4 regions of the Serratia sp. TSO36 genome follow, and region 3 is predicted to be linked to each of the others. Evidence: predicted binding sites of a transcription regulator. Region 3 holds the regulator's gene; each other region holds the start of a gene.
The links. Region 3 encodes LexA, which represses DNA repair genes until DNA is damaged. Its sites were predicted from a motif close to TNCTGTATGTACATACAGNA; they were not measured.

Region 1 (3,618 bases), on a different contig from region 3:
CGCCAGATCGCGCGACAGGTTGGAAATGCGCGCCGCTTTAACGCCCGGCGCCAGATCCAGCTCGAAGCGGGTGATCACCGGCCCCGGCAGGATGTCCACCACGTCGGCTTTCACGCGGTAATCGGCCAGGCTGGCCTCCACCAGACGCGCCTTCTGTTCCAACGCGAAGGAGTCGACCGGTTCTACCTCTTTCGGGGCCTCGGTCAGCAGATCCAGCGTCGGCAACGGCGTGGTCGGCTTCTGCAGCGGCTGATCGTTGCGCATCAGGAACGGGTGAATCAAGCTGTCCATCGCCGGATGTTGCTCGGCCTGAGTTGGCTGAGGCGGCTGCTGCGGCTGCTGCACCGGTTGCTGCGGCTGCTGATATTGCGGCTGCGGCGGCTGCTGATACTGCTGTTGCGGCTGCTGGTATTGTTTAGGCTGTGAGTGCGATTGCTGAGGTTGAACAGCCGGCGCCGCAGGCTCAAACTGGCCGAACGGCACGTCGTCCTGTTGCTCGCTTTGCTGTTCAATGCGCTCTTCAAGCTGCGGGGACAACGTGAACATCGGCTCGCTCGGGCCATCGTCCACTAGATCCGCCATCGGCGAGAAGCTGAAAGCATTGCGGGTATCGACCGGGCTGGCGGCAGGTGCCTGCGGGGCAGTCTCTTGCTGGCCATAACGCGCCTGCTGCTGCTCGGCGAATGCCTGACGCAGCGCAGCCTCTTGCCGCGCCTCTTCATCGTCCTGTTGGACTTCACCATAACGTTGGTTCTGTTGTTCGGCGAACGCCTTGCTCAGCTCGGCTTCCTGCAGGGCGCTCTCGTCATCTTGTTGCTCCGGCGCGTAGCTTTCGCCGTAGCGTTGGCTTTGCTGCTCGGCAAACGCCTGACGCAGCGCGGCTTCCTGCAACGCCTCTTCTTCCTGCGGGCTCACCGCCGTCGGCTGCTGAGGATCCGCCTGGCGCTGTTCCTGCTCGGCCGCACGCTGCGAAGGCAGCTTGATGCCGTAAGAAGCCAGCTCGCGACGGGTCGGGATGCGCACCGGGTTCGGCCGCGGCAGCTCAGGGCCGATGCCCTGCTTAACCTGCGGATTGCCGTCGCTGGTGGCCGTGAAGGCCGGCATGAAGGTCGCCGCTGCGGCGCCCGCAGCGGCAGCGGCTGCCGTATCCAGCTGTGGCTTGGCACCGGTAGCGCTGAAACCACCCGCTCCGCTGACGTCGGCGCTGTCGCGCTGCGCGGCGGTAAAATCAAAGGGAGAACGCGCCGGCGGCTGCGGCGCAGCCGGCTCTTGCCAATTGCCGAGACGCGGCTCATCGTCATCCTGATAAGGATCGACAGGACGCGTCGCCTTCGGTGCAGGCGTTTCTTCCGGAATTTCGAAGGAGTACAGCGGCGGCGTGGCGTCTTGCGCCGGGGCGCTCACCGGGTGCTGATTGACCGAGGCCGGCGCGGCCGGTGCCACCGTTACCGACGGCGCCTGAGCGGCGATCGGCGCTGCAACGGGCTCGTGGATCGCTGCCTTCACCGCCGGTGCAGGCGAAGCCGCCGGCGCGATTGGCGCGGCGTCGGCTTCAATCTCACCATCGTCGGCTCGCAGGCCGCTGAGCAACGGATCGGCGGCGTCTTCAGCCGCCTCTTTGGCGCTTTCGGTGACCGAAGGCGCGGAGAACAACACATCGTCATCGGCGGCCGCGGCTCCGGCGGCGGCAACCGCTGCGGCGGCGCCCTTCCCTGCCTGCTCAGGCTCGTCGTCAACGTAACGCTCGTCATCCTCGAAATAACGCGCTTCGCGACGCGAACGGTTGGTCATGAAGGTCGCGACGCCCAGCACCGCCCCGCCGATCTTCTCGGCGATCACCAGCCAGGACCAGCCGGTAAACAGCGTCAGCCCCGCCGCCCACACGCACAGCAGCGCCAGCGTGGCGCCGATGCCGTTGAACCATGGCAACATGGCGTTGCTCAGCAGGCTGCCGATCACGCCGCCGGAAGCGAAGTAATAGAGATCGTCAACGTTCAGCGCCGCCAGCCCACAGGAGGTGAGCACTAACGCCAGGGTGCCGATCAGGCGCAGGGAAAGTGCGAAATAGTCGACGTAGTCTCTGTTGGCTCGTTGGCGATAGGCCGCCCAGCACAGAACCAGCATGATCGGCGGTATCGCGTAGGCGAGCACCCCGAAGGTGAAGAACAGCGTGTCGGCCAACCAGGCCCCAACACCGCCGCCCAAGTTGTGAATCGGCTCATGCCACGCGGTCTGCGACCAGCTTGGGTCAGACGGGTTGAAACTGACCAGCGCAGCCATGAGGTAAACGGCAAAAATCGCTACCACGATAAGCACAGCCTCCAGCAAACGCCGGCCACTGCTGAGTCTTTTCAGGGTAACTTCTTTATCTTCTGTATATTCCTGGCTCAAGAAAGGCTCTCCAGGTTCCTGTTAGCTGACATAGCAACAGCGCCGAGAAGCTTCCCCGGCGCCGAAACTGTATGAATAAACAGGAGTGTAACCAATTTAATCAGGTTTTGCACCTGCACCTTACCGTGTTTTGATAACCAGACGGTTACTCTGTTTCACTTCTTCCATCACTACGTAGGTACGGGTGTCGTTGACCCCCGGCAAACGCAGCAAGGTTTCGCCCAGCAGTTTACGGTAAGCCGACATGTCCGGTACGCGGGTTTTCAACAGGTAGTCGAAATCACCGGAAACCAGATGACACTCCTGAATCTCTTCAAGCTTCTGCACTGCCGAGTTGAATTGCTCAAACACATCCGGCGCGCCACGGTTCAGCGTGATCTCCACGAAAACCAGCAGGGACGCATCCAGATAATGCGGGTTAAGCAATGCGGTATAGCCATGAATGAAACCCTGGCGCTCGAGACGGCGCACGCGTTCCAAACATGGTGTCGGGGATAACCCCACGCGCTTCGAAAGCTCGACGTTCGAAATACGCCCATCCTTCTGCAGCTCATTCAGGATGTTGCGGTCGATACGGTCAAGATCTTTACCCGGGCGTTTCTTGTTGTCTGCCATTATTATTGTCTCTCTTATTTTCTTCCGTGCACTTGCCACACCCTAGCCAACGTCAATGTGTAAGGGTTCGTTCCAAGCGAAGACCCGATGCCTGTCATATGCTTCTTCACTACCATCATTCCACGCCGCGCAGCCTGTCTGTCCAACCCCGCGCGGCGTCGGTAACGACGTTAAGGTCGAGAAAAAATCAGCAAACGCTTGCGCGCCCTGCTCCGCACATCCACCGCGCATTGCCGCCTCGCGGCGCAAATACGTACGATTTGCTGGTGTTACGGGGATAATTTCTTCTTCCTATGATGTTTTCGCAAATGCGCAGCGGATTGTCAAAGTAAAAGAAGCAAAATCAGAACAACGTACCGTCACGAAAAGTCTGCATCCCATTTTTGGTTATGAATCGCTGGCAGATAAACCCCGGCAGGGAGCGGCCTAAGTCGCAGAATGCGCCGTTTTTGCGCGCTTGGCGATTCAGCGGCCTAATGCGACTTTGATAAGGTAAATTTCTGCGTTCGGCGTACGATTTGCCGACAGCGGGTGCATTAATAGGCGACAACTATCATACAAATCGTTAACAACGTCGCCCGGCGCTTTTTTTACTGCGTCATTTTCCCTACA
Region 2 (3,618 bases), on a different contig from region 3:
ATCTCCAACATGTCCGCCGATCCCAAGGCCGACAAGGAATTGCAGGAAGCCGCCTTCCGCCTGCTTTGCCTAAACCACACTCTCCTGAGTTATATCTCGGCGTTGGGGGCGCACCGCGAGCGGCTGAATACCCCTGTCACCCTCGATCTGCTCAATGATGCCGTGTGTTACGTGGACGGCGCCTTGCATCAGGAAGAACGGAACAGCCAGCGCATTGCGCAAGCGCTGGAACAGCTGGCGGAGCGCATTCGCAGAGCCGTTCCGGAACCTGAAAGCAAAGAGCAGTTGGTGTTGCAACAGGTGGGGTTGATGCTCGAACTGCTGCCGGAGCTCACCGCACTCCACGCCCAAATCAATAAGGCAATCTAATTATTCAGGGCTCGCTCGATGGGCCCTGAAGCACTGGCTCATGCCCATGGCGGCGCATCGCCATCGTATGATCGAACCAGCGCACCAGTTCGTTGCGCAATTCGGCCGGCAACGCCGCCTGATGATAACCGGCTATCGCGCCGCCCAGCGACAGCAGCACGCGCAGCCCCAGATTGGTCTGCTGTTGCAGCAGGCGGAGATAGCTGCGTTTAGCGCCTTGCAGCCGCAGGTCATAGGCGTTGCGGATACCCGCTCGCCATAGCAAGCGCTCCATGTTGACATCGATATTCGGCAACGCCTTCAATCGACCGTGATCGCCGGCCTTAAGCCGCTGCTCTCGACGCGCTTCCCTGACGGCCTGCCAAGCCAGCCCCACCAGCTCGTTGCGTTCCCGCCACAGCGACTCGTCAACCCAGTAATAACGCAAAGTGATGGGCACTCCACGCTTGGAATAGACCATATTGACCATCCCTCTGGCGCGAAAAGCCGGTTCCATGCTCGCCGTAGCCCGCAGGTACAACTCTCCTTCCGCTATCACTGCAAACATTACCCCCTCGGCCAGCAGGCCGTAGCCGCCAAACTGTGACCGCGTGGTGATGGCGCCCAGCGCCGCGAAGCAATTTTTAGCCTGTGCGATCCTTCGTATCGACATCCTTTTCATAGCGTTTCTCCTTTTTAGGTTCCGGTCGGATTATTTCTCTTATCAATGAAAAGAGTAACGTGAACAACTAATTAGGAAAATACGCACTATCCACCCGCATGCCAATCACAAAAAACACCGGTACAAAAAATGATCGCAATTATGCGAGCCGCTACGAAAATTTGGGTTGATCTTATCCCAAATCAGGGATACTGTATAAACATACAGTAACACGACGGGCGGGAACTTTATGCGTACTCAATCACTCTACCAACCTCATTTCAGCCAAGGCTCTTTTACAGCGCGCAATGTTGAGAAGAACACGGATGTCGGCAAAGAGAATGGCTTGATCAGTGAACTTGTTTACAACGAGCGCCAGCCCGCAGTGGCTCAATTGCTGTTGCCCCTGCTGCTGCAACTGGGCAAGCAGTCTCGCTGGCTTCTGTGGCTGACACCGCAGCAAAAATTAAGCAAGCAATGGCTGCAGCAATCCGGCCTGCCTATAGATAAGATGGTGCAATTGAGCCAAATCAGCCCGGTGAATACGGTCGAGGCGATGGAAAAAGCGCTGCAAACGGGAAATTACAGCGTGGTTCTTGGCTGGTTGCCCGAGCTAACGGAGGAGGATCGTCTAAGATTAAGACGTGCGGCAGAATTGGGTAATGCCTATGGGTTTATCATGCGGCCTCAACGTGACATTAACCCGACTCACGGACACTGTTCCACCCTAAAAATTCACTCTTCTTTGTATCATTAAGTAAATTTAGGATTTTTCCCATCATTTTCGCACCCCATAAGCGGAACCTTTGCGGTGGAAGGCACAAAGCTAGTCCGGCTGCGGTTTGGCAAGTAAAAACGCCCAAGGAATTGCCGTTTTTTTAGGCTAAGAATGTTAGCAAATATGTACGATTCCGCGTTTTTTTTTAGAGCCTTATCACATCACACTTGTAACTTTCGCGCCACGTTGTAGACTTTACATCGCCAAGGTTGCTCTATAACGTCAGAAAAACTGGCGAGTAACAAACGAGGGCTTAAACCTTGGCGAAGGAATTTAACCAAGGGCTTAAAACAGCTTTAAAGCTCATTGCCTATTTGGATGATAACGAGGCGCAAAATGAAAAAGACAGCTATCGCATTAGCAGTGGCACTGGCAGGTTTCGCTACCGTAGCGCAAGCCGCTCCAAAAGATAACACTTGGTACACCGGTGCTAAACTGGGCTGGTCCCAGTACCATGACGTTGGCTTCTACGGCAACGGTTACCAGAACGGTATCGGCAACGGCCCTACCCACAAAGATCAGCTGGGTGCCGGCGCGTTCCTGGGCTACCAGGCAAACCAATACCTGGGCTTCGAACTGGGCTATGACTGGCTCGGCCGCATGCCTTACAAAGGCAGCGTGAACAACGGTGCTTTCAAAGCGCAGGGCGTTCAACTGGCCGCTAAACTGAGCTACCCAATTGCTGACGATCTGGACATCTACACTCGTCTGGGTGGTATGGTATGGCGTGCAGATTCCAAAGCTAACTACGGCCGTACTGGTCAGCGTCTGAGCGACCACGACACCGGCGTTTCTCCGCTGGCTGCTGTTGGTGTTGAATACGCACTGACTAAAAACTGGGCTACTCGCCTGGATTACCAGTTCGTAAGCAACATCGGTGACGCAGGTACCGTTGGCGCGCGTCCAGACAACACCATGCTGAGCCTGGGCGTTTCTTACCGCTTCGGTCAGGATGACGTAGTTGCTCCAGCACCAGCTCCGGCTCCAGCTCCAGTTGTTGAAACCAAGCGTTTCACTCTGAAGTCTGACGTGCTGTTCAACTTCAACAAGTCTACTCTGAAAGCAGAAGGCCAACAGGCTCTGGATCAGCTGTACAGCCAGCTGAGCTCCATGGATCCTAAAGACGGTTCCGTAGTTGTTCTGGGTTACACCGACGCCGTTGGTTCTGACCAGTACAACCAGAAACTGTCCGAACAACGTGCACAGAGCGTTGTTGACTACCTGGTCTCCAAAGGCATCCCGTCAGACAAAATCTCTGCACGTGGTATGGGTGAAGCAGATGCAGTTACTGGCAACACCTGTGGCTACAAATCTGGCCGCGCTACCAAAGCTCAGATCGCTTGCCTGGCACCAGATCGTCGCGTAGAGATCGAAGTTAAAGGTATCAAAGACGTTGTAACTCAGCCTCAGGGCTAAGTTTACTCGCCTAATAAAAACCCCGCATAGCGGGGTTTTTTTTCGTCCTATTGTTGAAACCAAGCGCAACAAAGGCGCGCTCACGCACTTACTTGGGATCTTTGCCAAGAATCGCCTTCAAATCTTCTTTCAACGACGACATCTGGTTCGCATACTTTTCTTTGCGTTCAGCGTCTTCGATAAGCTGCACGACGGTTTCCGACAGCGTAACGCCACGTCGGCGCGCCAAGGCAGCCAAACGTTGCCAAACCAAAAACTCCAGATCGATAGATTTCTTACGCGTATGCTGATGTTCTGCGTTAAAATGACGTTTGCGGCGGGCGCGGATCGTTTGTTTCATCCGGTTATCCAGTTCCGGATTCATGTGAGCGGCAATCCATGCAAGTACCTTTACCGGCTCATTTTCCAGCTTCAG
Region 3 (3,618 bases):
AAACAACGAACTAACGCGAACGGGACTAGGCTGAAAACATGTAAGCAAACATGACATAAAACATAAGAAAAACTAACCATTACCCCAACAGAACGCCCGGGTTAATGTGCGGTAAACCAGCTGCCGCGCACCTGGTGGCGGTGCCAAATCCAGCCCAACGCCACGCCGCGCAACGTCAGAAACACCGCCAGCGCCAGCCAAAGCCCGTGGTTGCCAAGCAGCGGCACGCTGAACAGCGTCAGACCATACCCTGCCGCAGCCACCGCCATGCTGTTACGCATCTCGGCGCCGCGCGTGGCGCCGATAAACATGCCGTCCAGCAAATAGCACCACACCCCGACCAGCGGCAGAATGACCTGCCACGGTAAATAATGGGCAGCCAACGCACGCAGCTCCGGCAAGGAGGTCAACGCCGCCACTATCTGCTGGCCGGTAACGGCATACGCCAGGCCGAAGGCCAACGCGACCAGCCCCGCCTGCCTGCAGGCCGCGTGCCACACCTTACGCAGTTGGCTATCGTCCCGGGCGCCGTAGGCGTGGCCTGAATGGGCCTCCACCGCATAAGCGAAGCCGTCGAGCGCATAGGCGGTGAACGTCAGCAGATTCATCAATACCGCATTGACCGCCACCACCTCGCTCCCCAGACGAGCGCCGAAAATGGTCAGCGACGCAAAGCACAGTTGCAGCAACAGTGAACGCAACATGATGTCGCGGTTGAGCGCCAGCAGGCGACGCAGATCGCCGCGCCAGGCCTGGCGCAGCATCGGCAGGGTAATATCGCGCAGGCGCATCACCCGCCACGCCAGCCACAGGCCGAGCAACAGCGTGGCGTATTCGGCGATGGCGGTGGCCGCCGCCGCCCCTCGAACGTTCCAGCCCAGGCCCATCACCAGCCAGATATCCAGTACGATATTCAGCAGGTTGCCGACGATCAGCAGGATCACCGGCGCCCGCACGTACTGCACGCCGAGCAGCCAGCCCAGCAGCACCAGATTGGCCAGCGCCGCCGGGGCGCTGAGCCAGCGGATCTCAAGAAAACGCCGCGCCTGTTCCAGCACTTCGCCATCGCCACCGACGATCCGCAGCGCCAGTTCGATCAACGGATAACGCAGCAGGACGATCGCCGCTCCGGCCAGCAGCGCCAACAGCAGCGGTTGCATAAAGGCGCGCGCCAGCGCCTGCGGGTTCTGTGCCCCCAGCGCCTGCGCCGCCAGGCCGGTGGTGCTCATGCGCAGGAACAACAGCAGCATGAACAGGAAGCTGGTCGCCACCGCGCCGATCGCGACCCCCCCCAGATAGATCGGGCTGTCGAGGTGGCCGATCACCGCGGTGTCCACCAGCCCGAGCAGCGGCACGGTAATATTGGAGAAAATCATCGGCAGAGCCAGGCGCCACAGAGCTTTATCGGTGTCGCTGGTAAAGGCGGAAATCAAGCGCATGATGAGACGTTCCCGTAGCGGTGGCGAATGGCAAGGTCAGAAACAAAAACGCCCCAGAACAGGGGCGATTGATACAAGGAGGCGGCACTGAGGGTGCGACGATTAAATCCAGTCGCCGTTGCGGATCACGCCGACCGCCAGCCCTTCGATAGTGAAATTCTGCTGACGCAGATCGACCACGATCGGTTGGAATTCGTTGTTCTCCGGCAGCAGTTCAACCACGTTGCCGTGCTTTTTCAGGCGCTTGACCGTCACTTCGTCTTCGATGCGCGCCACCACGACCTGGCCATTGCGCACGTCTTGCGTTTTGTGCACCGCCAGCAGATCGCCGTCCAGAATGCCGATGTCGCGCATCGACATGCCGTTCACCCGCAGCAGGAAATCGGCGCTCGGTTTAAACAGGGAAGGATCCACCTGGTAGTGCCCTTCGATGTGCTGCTGCGCCAGCAGCGGCTCGCCGGCGGCGACACGGCCGATCAGCGGCAGCCCCTCTTCTTCTTCCATCAGCAGGCGGATACCGCGCGAAGCACCGGAGACGATTTCGATCACGCCTTTGCGTGCCAGCGCCTTCAGGTGTTCTTCAGCGGCGTTAGGCGAACGGAACCCCAGACGCATCGCGATCTCGGCACGCGTTGGCGGCATGCCCGTTTGCGAAATGTGCTCGCGAATCAGGTCGTAGACCTCTTGCTGTCTGGTAGTTAGTGCTTTCATTCCGCCCCCTGTTTGTTTATACAGTCTTGCTGTGAGTATATACAGGTAAGCGCGGATTGGGAACCGAAGATTAAATAAAAATCAGTCAGTAGGCGCTTTTCGTCAGCCGAAGTGCTGCCATAAGACCGTGCCCCAAACGAACAGCGCGAGCACGATCGCCAGCGACACCGCCGCCGATCCCATGTCCTTGGCCCGGCCGGACAGCTCGTGATGTTCGCTGCCGATGCGATCCACAACCGCCTCGATCGCGCTGTTCAGGATCTCGACGATCATCACCAGCGCTACCGATCCGATCAATAAAATGCGCGCTATCGCACCCACATCCAGCCAGACAGCCAGTATGATAGCCAGGAGGGTGACCACCAGTTCCTGGCGGAACGCCGCTTCGTGCTGCCAGGCGGCGGAAAGCCCTTTATAGGAGTAGCCGGCGGCCTTAATGATGCGGGTCAGGCCGGTTGCTTGGTTTGCCATGTTTTCGTGCCTTTCTCAGAGGTCGGTCATAATAAAAAGAGTCTAGAACAGTCCGCGCTGACGGCTCTCGGATTTCGAACACCACAGATCTGCTACCCGGTTTCTGGTATGCTTGCGGCGCATTGCTAACAAGAGGCTTCACGTTGTTATGTCAGGTTGGCGTAAAATTTATTATAAAATATTGAATTTACCACTTAAATTGTTGGTAAGAAGTAAGGTCATCCCTTCAGATCCGGTTACCGAGCTAGGGTTGGATCCCTCACGGCCGATTTTGTATGTTTTACCTTACAATTCCAAGGCGGATTTGCTGACGCTGCGCACCCAGTGCCTGGCGCAGGATCTGCCCGATCCGCTCAACTCGCTGGAGATCGACGGCACCGTGCTGCCGAGCTACGTGTTCATTCACGACGGCCCGCGCGTGTTCCGCTATTACACCCCGAAAGAAGAGTCGGTAAAGCTGTTCCACGACTATCTGGATCTGCATCGCAGCAATCCGGATCTCGACATTCAGATGCTGCCGGTTTCGGTGATGTTCGGCCGCTCACCGGGCCGCGAAGGCCACGGTACGCCGCACCTGCGTCTGTTGAACGGCGTGCAGAAATTCTTCGCCGTGCTGTGGCTCGGCCGCGACAGCTTCGTGCGTTTCTCCAACACCGTTTCGCTGCGCCGCATGGCCACCGAACACGGAACGGATAAAACCATCGCGCAGAAACTGGCGCGCGTGGCGCGCATGCACTTCTCGCGTCAGCGCCTGGCCGCCGTGGGCCCGAGCCTGCCGGCCCGTCAGGATCTGTTTAACAAGCTGTTGGCGTCCAAAGCGATCGAAAAAGCGGTCGAGGACGAAGCGCGCAGCAAGAAGATCTCGCATGAGAAGGCCCAGCAAAACGCCATCGCGCTGATGGAAGAGATCGCCGCCGATTTCTCCTACGAAACCGTGCGCCTGTCCGACCGCGTGCTGAGCTGGACCTGGAACCGGCTGTATCAGGGCATCAACGTC
Region 4 (3,618 bases), on a different contig from region 3:
CGTCGACGGGCGTTTCCTGCCCGACCTGCCGGGCGAGATCGCCGCCTGGTGCCCGCCGGACAAGAAAATTCAGTTCTATCGCTATAACCCGGCGGCGCTGCGCGCATTCTGGCTGCGGTATCGGCAGGACGCGACTTACAACCTGACTCGGCGCAACTGCTCCACCACGGTCATCGGCGCGCTCGACAGCGCGCTGGAGGGCGTGCTGGGCGATAAACATCTATGGCGCCGTTTTCTGTTATTGGTGCTGGATCCCAATCTGTGGATGCTGGCGGTGTTGCGCAGCCGTGGCGAAAGCATGACCTGGACGCCGGGGCTGGTGCTGGACTATGCCCGCATGTTGCAACAGGTCACCGAGCGCCAACACCAACGCTGGTGGTTAAAATTACGCGAGGTGTGGAATATCCTTCGCTTTGGCAAAAGCCAAACGCGCAGGCAAAGATTTTAGTCTCGCCGCCGGCGATGATAGAGTGTCGGCACATTCACCCGCGCCGGCAGGAGTTAACCGTTAATGGCTTATTCGCAACGCATTGAAACCGCAATTTTTGATATGGACGGCTTGTTGATCGACTCGGAACCGCTGTGGCTGCAGGCCGAGCTGGATATCTTCGGCGCGCTGGGTCTGGATCTGTCCGATCGCCACAAGCTGCCGGACACCCTGGGGCTGCGCATCGATCTGGTGGTGAAGATGTGGTACCAGGCGATGCCGTGGCAAGGCGTATCGCTCGATGAGGTGTCGGCGCGGATTATCGAACGCGCCATCGAGCTGGTGCACGAGACGCGCCCGCTGCTGCCGGGCGTCCGGCAGGCGCTGGAGCTGTGCCGCGAGCAGGGGCTGAACATCGGCCTCGCCTCCGCCTCGCCGCTGCACATGCAACGGCAGGTGCTGAAGATGTTCGATCTTGAGGGCTACTTCGATCAGCTGGTTTCCGCCGAATACCTGCCGTACAGCAAACCGCATCCGGAGGTCTACCTGATCGCCGCCGAGCGCCTGGGCAGCGATCCGCTGCGCTGCATCACGCTGGAAGACTCCTTTAACGGCATGATCGCCACCAAGGCCGCGCGCATGCGTTCCATCGTCATCCCGGCCGCCGAATACCGCCACGATCCGCGCTGGGCGCTGGCGGACCACCAGCTGGAGACCCTGGAACAGCTCACCCCCGCCCACTTTGCCTGACCTGTGGCGCCGGCCACCGGCGCCCTGGCTTTGCCGCTCTGCGCATAAAGGGGATCCACGCCGCAAAACAAACGAAACAGTGTTTCATTATTATTGAATTGGCATGTTGTTATTATTATGCTGGGCGGCAGGGAAAGCGACGGCCCGCGGAGCGTTGTCACTGCCACGCAGCGCTGTTCAAGGCCGCCGCTTCCTCCCGCCGCACGCCAAACAACTGCCCTCGTTTCTTTCCGTTCCGCACCCGCCCATCGCCCGCCGTTAATTCTCACCGGTCAAAATCGATGATTTGTTACGCATTGCCGTAACAACCCGTTGTAAAACAGGGGAAAATAAACAATTGGTTACAGGGTAACTGCTTCCACTACTGGGAATTTTCCCATATACTGGATAAATTAACAGTTTACCAGCCGGAATCGCAACAGCATGACCGCGGAAGGACACCTTATATTCTCTGTCGCTTGCGCGATCTTCGCCAAGAAGGCGGAAGTGACGCCAGAGCTGGCTGCCGGCGACTGGTGGCACATCATACCCGCCGCGCTGCTGACCTCGCTGCTGCCGGACATCGATCACCCCAAGTCAGTGCTGGGCCAGCGTCTGCGCTGGCTCGCCATTCCCATCGCCCGCGCATTCGGCCACCGCGGTTTCACCCACAGCCTGCTGGCGATCGCCGGCGGCATGGCGCTGTTCCAGTTGGACGTGCCGCGCAGCTGGCCGATCCCGGCCGACGCGCTGCACGCCATGATCATCGGTTACTTCAGCCATCTGCTGGCCGATATGCTCACCCCCGCCGGCGTTCCGCTGCTGTGGCCGTGCCGCTGGCGTTTTCGTCTGCCGCTGCTCAACTCGCAAAAAGGCAACCAGCTGGAGCGTGTGTTGTGTCTATGTCTGGTGGCGTTTGCCATCTGCTGGCAAGGTGATTTCACCCTGCCGGTGCAATCCTATGTCGAGCAAATCAGAAATATTAGACTCTGATCACAAAAATCCGCTCAACCAATCACCTTAATGTATATAAAACGAACAAAAACACACGAAAAGCTATATCAAATTCCATTTGGATATAAGTGGGCCACCCGGCAAACTGTTACGATATTTACATCGCGACATACGTGATGCGTAGTCGTTTTTATAAGAAAGATGATTGGAGACATTGGGGATGAATTTTCCGCTCGTGATTAACGTGCTGGTGTTTGTCGCGCTCCTGTTGCTGCTGGCGCAAACCCGCCACAAGCAATGGAGCCTGGCGAAAAAAGTGCTGGTCGGCCTGGTGGTCGGCGTGGTGTTCGGTCTGGGCCTGCAGCTGGTGTACGGCTCCGACAACCCGGTACTGAAAGAATCCATCAGCTGGTTCAACATCGTCGGCAACGGCTATGTGCAGCTGCTGCAAATGATCGTCATGCCGCTGGTGTTCGCCTCGATCCTGAGCGCGGTGGCCAAGCTGCATAACGCCTCTTCTCTGGGCAAAATCAGCGTCCTGACTATCGGCACGCTGCTGTTCACCACGCTGATCTCGGCGCTGGTGGGCGTACTGGTCACCAACCTGTTCGGCCTGACCGCCGAAGGCCTGGTGCAGGGCGCGCAGGAAAGCGCGCGCCTGACGGCAATCCAGACCAACTACGTGGGTAAACTGGCCGACCTGACCGTGCCGCAGATGGTGCTGTCGTTCATCCCGAAAAACCCGTTCGCCGATCTGACCGGCGCCAGCCCGACGTCGATCATCAGCGTGGTGATTTTCGCCACCTTCCTCGGCGTGGCGTCGCTGCAGCTGCTGAAAGACGACAAGCCGAAAGGCGAGCGCGTGCTGGTGGCTATCGACACCCTGCAAGCCTGGGTGATGAAGCTGGTGCGTCTGGTCATGAAACTGACGCCGTACGGCGTGCTGGCGCTGATGACCAAAGTGGTTGCCGGTTCCAACATTCACGACATCGTCAAGCTCGGCAGCTTCGTGGTGGCCTCGTACATCGGCCTGGGCATCATGTTCGTGGTTCACGCCGCCCTGCTGGCCTTCACCGGCGTTAATCCGCTGAAATTCTTCCGCAAGGTGTGGCCGGTGATCACCTTCGCCTTCACCAGCCGCTCCAGCGCCGCCAGCATTCCATTGAACGTGGAAGCGCAGACCCGTCGCCTGGGCGTGCCGGAATCCATCGCCAGCTTCTCGGCGTCGTTCGGCGCCACCATCGGCCAGAACGGCTGTGCAGGCCTCTACCCGGCAATGCTGGCGGTGATGGTTGCGCCGACCGTCGGCATCAACCCGCTGGATCCGGTGTGGATCGCCACCCTGGTCGGCATCGTCACCATCAGCTCCGCCGGTGTGGCGGGCGTGGGCGGCGGCGCCACCTTCGCCGCGCTGATCGTGCTGCCGGCGATGGGCCTGCCGGTAACGCTGGTCGCGCTGCTGATCTCGGTCGAACCGTTGATCGACATGGGCCGTACCGCGCTGAACG

Region 1: ACK3CV_RS08995 (DNA translocase FtsK 4TM domain-containing protein) is a predicted target of LexA. The motif match lies at 2,457-2,476, and genes of this name have one in related genera.
Region 2: sulA (SOS-induced cell division inhibitor SulA) is a predicted target of LexA. The motif match lies at 1,220-1,239, and genes of this name have one in related genera.
Region 4: ACK3CV_RS11270 (metal-dependent hydrolase) is a predicted target of LexA. The motif match lies at 1,559-1,578, and genes of this name have one in related genera.

What each region holds. Positions count from the first base shown of each region.
Region 1 covers NZ_JBJZOU010000011.1:50,761-54,378, reverse strand. The annotation lists gene ACK3CV_RS08995 (DNA translocase FtsK 4TM domain-containing protein) at 1-2,391, opposite strand, end outside; gene lrp (leucine-responsive transcriptional regulator Lrp) at 2,512-3,006, opposite strand.
Region 2 covers NZ_JBJZOU010000012.1:5,437-9,054, reverse strand. The annotation lists gene yccS (YccS family putative transporter) at 1-369, shown strand, start outside; gene ACK3CV_RS09300 (TfoX/Sxy family DNA transformation protein) at 374-1,030, opposite strand; gene sulA (SOS-induced cell division inhibitor SulA) at 1,260-1,766, shown strand; gene ompA (porin OmpA) at 2,124-3,203, shown strand; gene matP (macrodomain Ter protein MatP) at 3,292-3,618, opposite strand, start outside.
Region 3 covers NZ_JBJZOU010000024.1:421,444-425,061, forward strand. The annotation lists gene dinF (MATE family efflux transporter DinF) at 102-1,439, opposite strand; gene lexA (transcriptional repressor LexA) at 1,542-2,150, opposite strand; gene ACK3CV_RS22730 (diacylglycerol kinase) at 2,253-2,621, opposite strand; gene plsB (glycerol-3-phosphate 1-O-acyltransferase PlsB) at 2,770-3,618, shown strand, end outside.
Region 4 covers NZ_JBJZOU010000012.1:386,115-389,732, reverse strand. The annotation lists gene ACK3CV_RS11280 (HdeD family acid-resistance protein) at 1-448, shown strand, start outside; gene hxpB (hexitol phosphatase HxpB) at 512-1,177, shown strand; gene ACK3CV_RS11270 (metal-dependent hydrolase) at 1,601-2,149, shown strand; gene ACK3CV_RS11265 (L-cystine transporter) at 2,331-3,618, shown strand, end outside.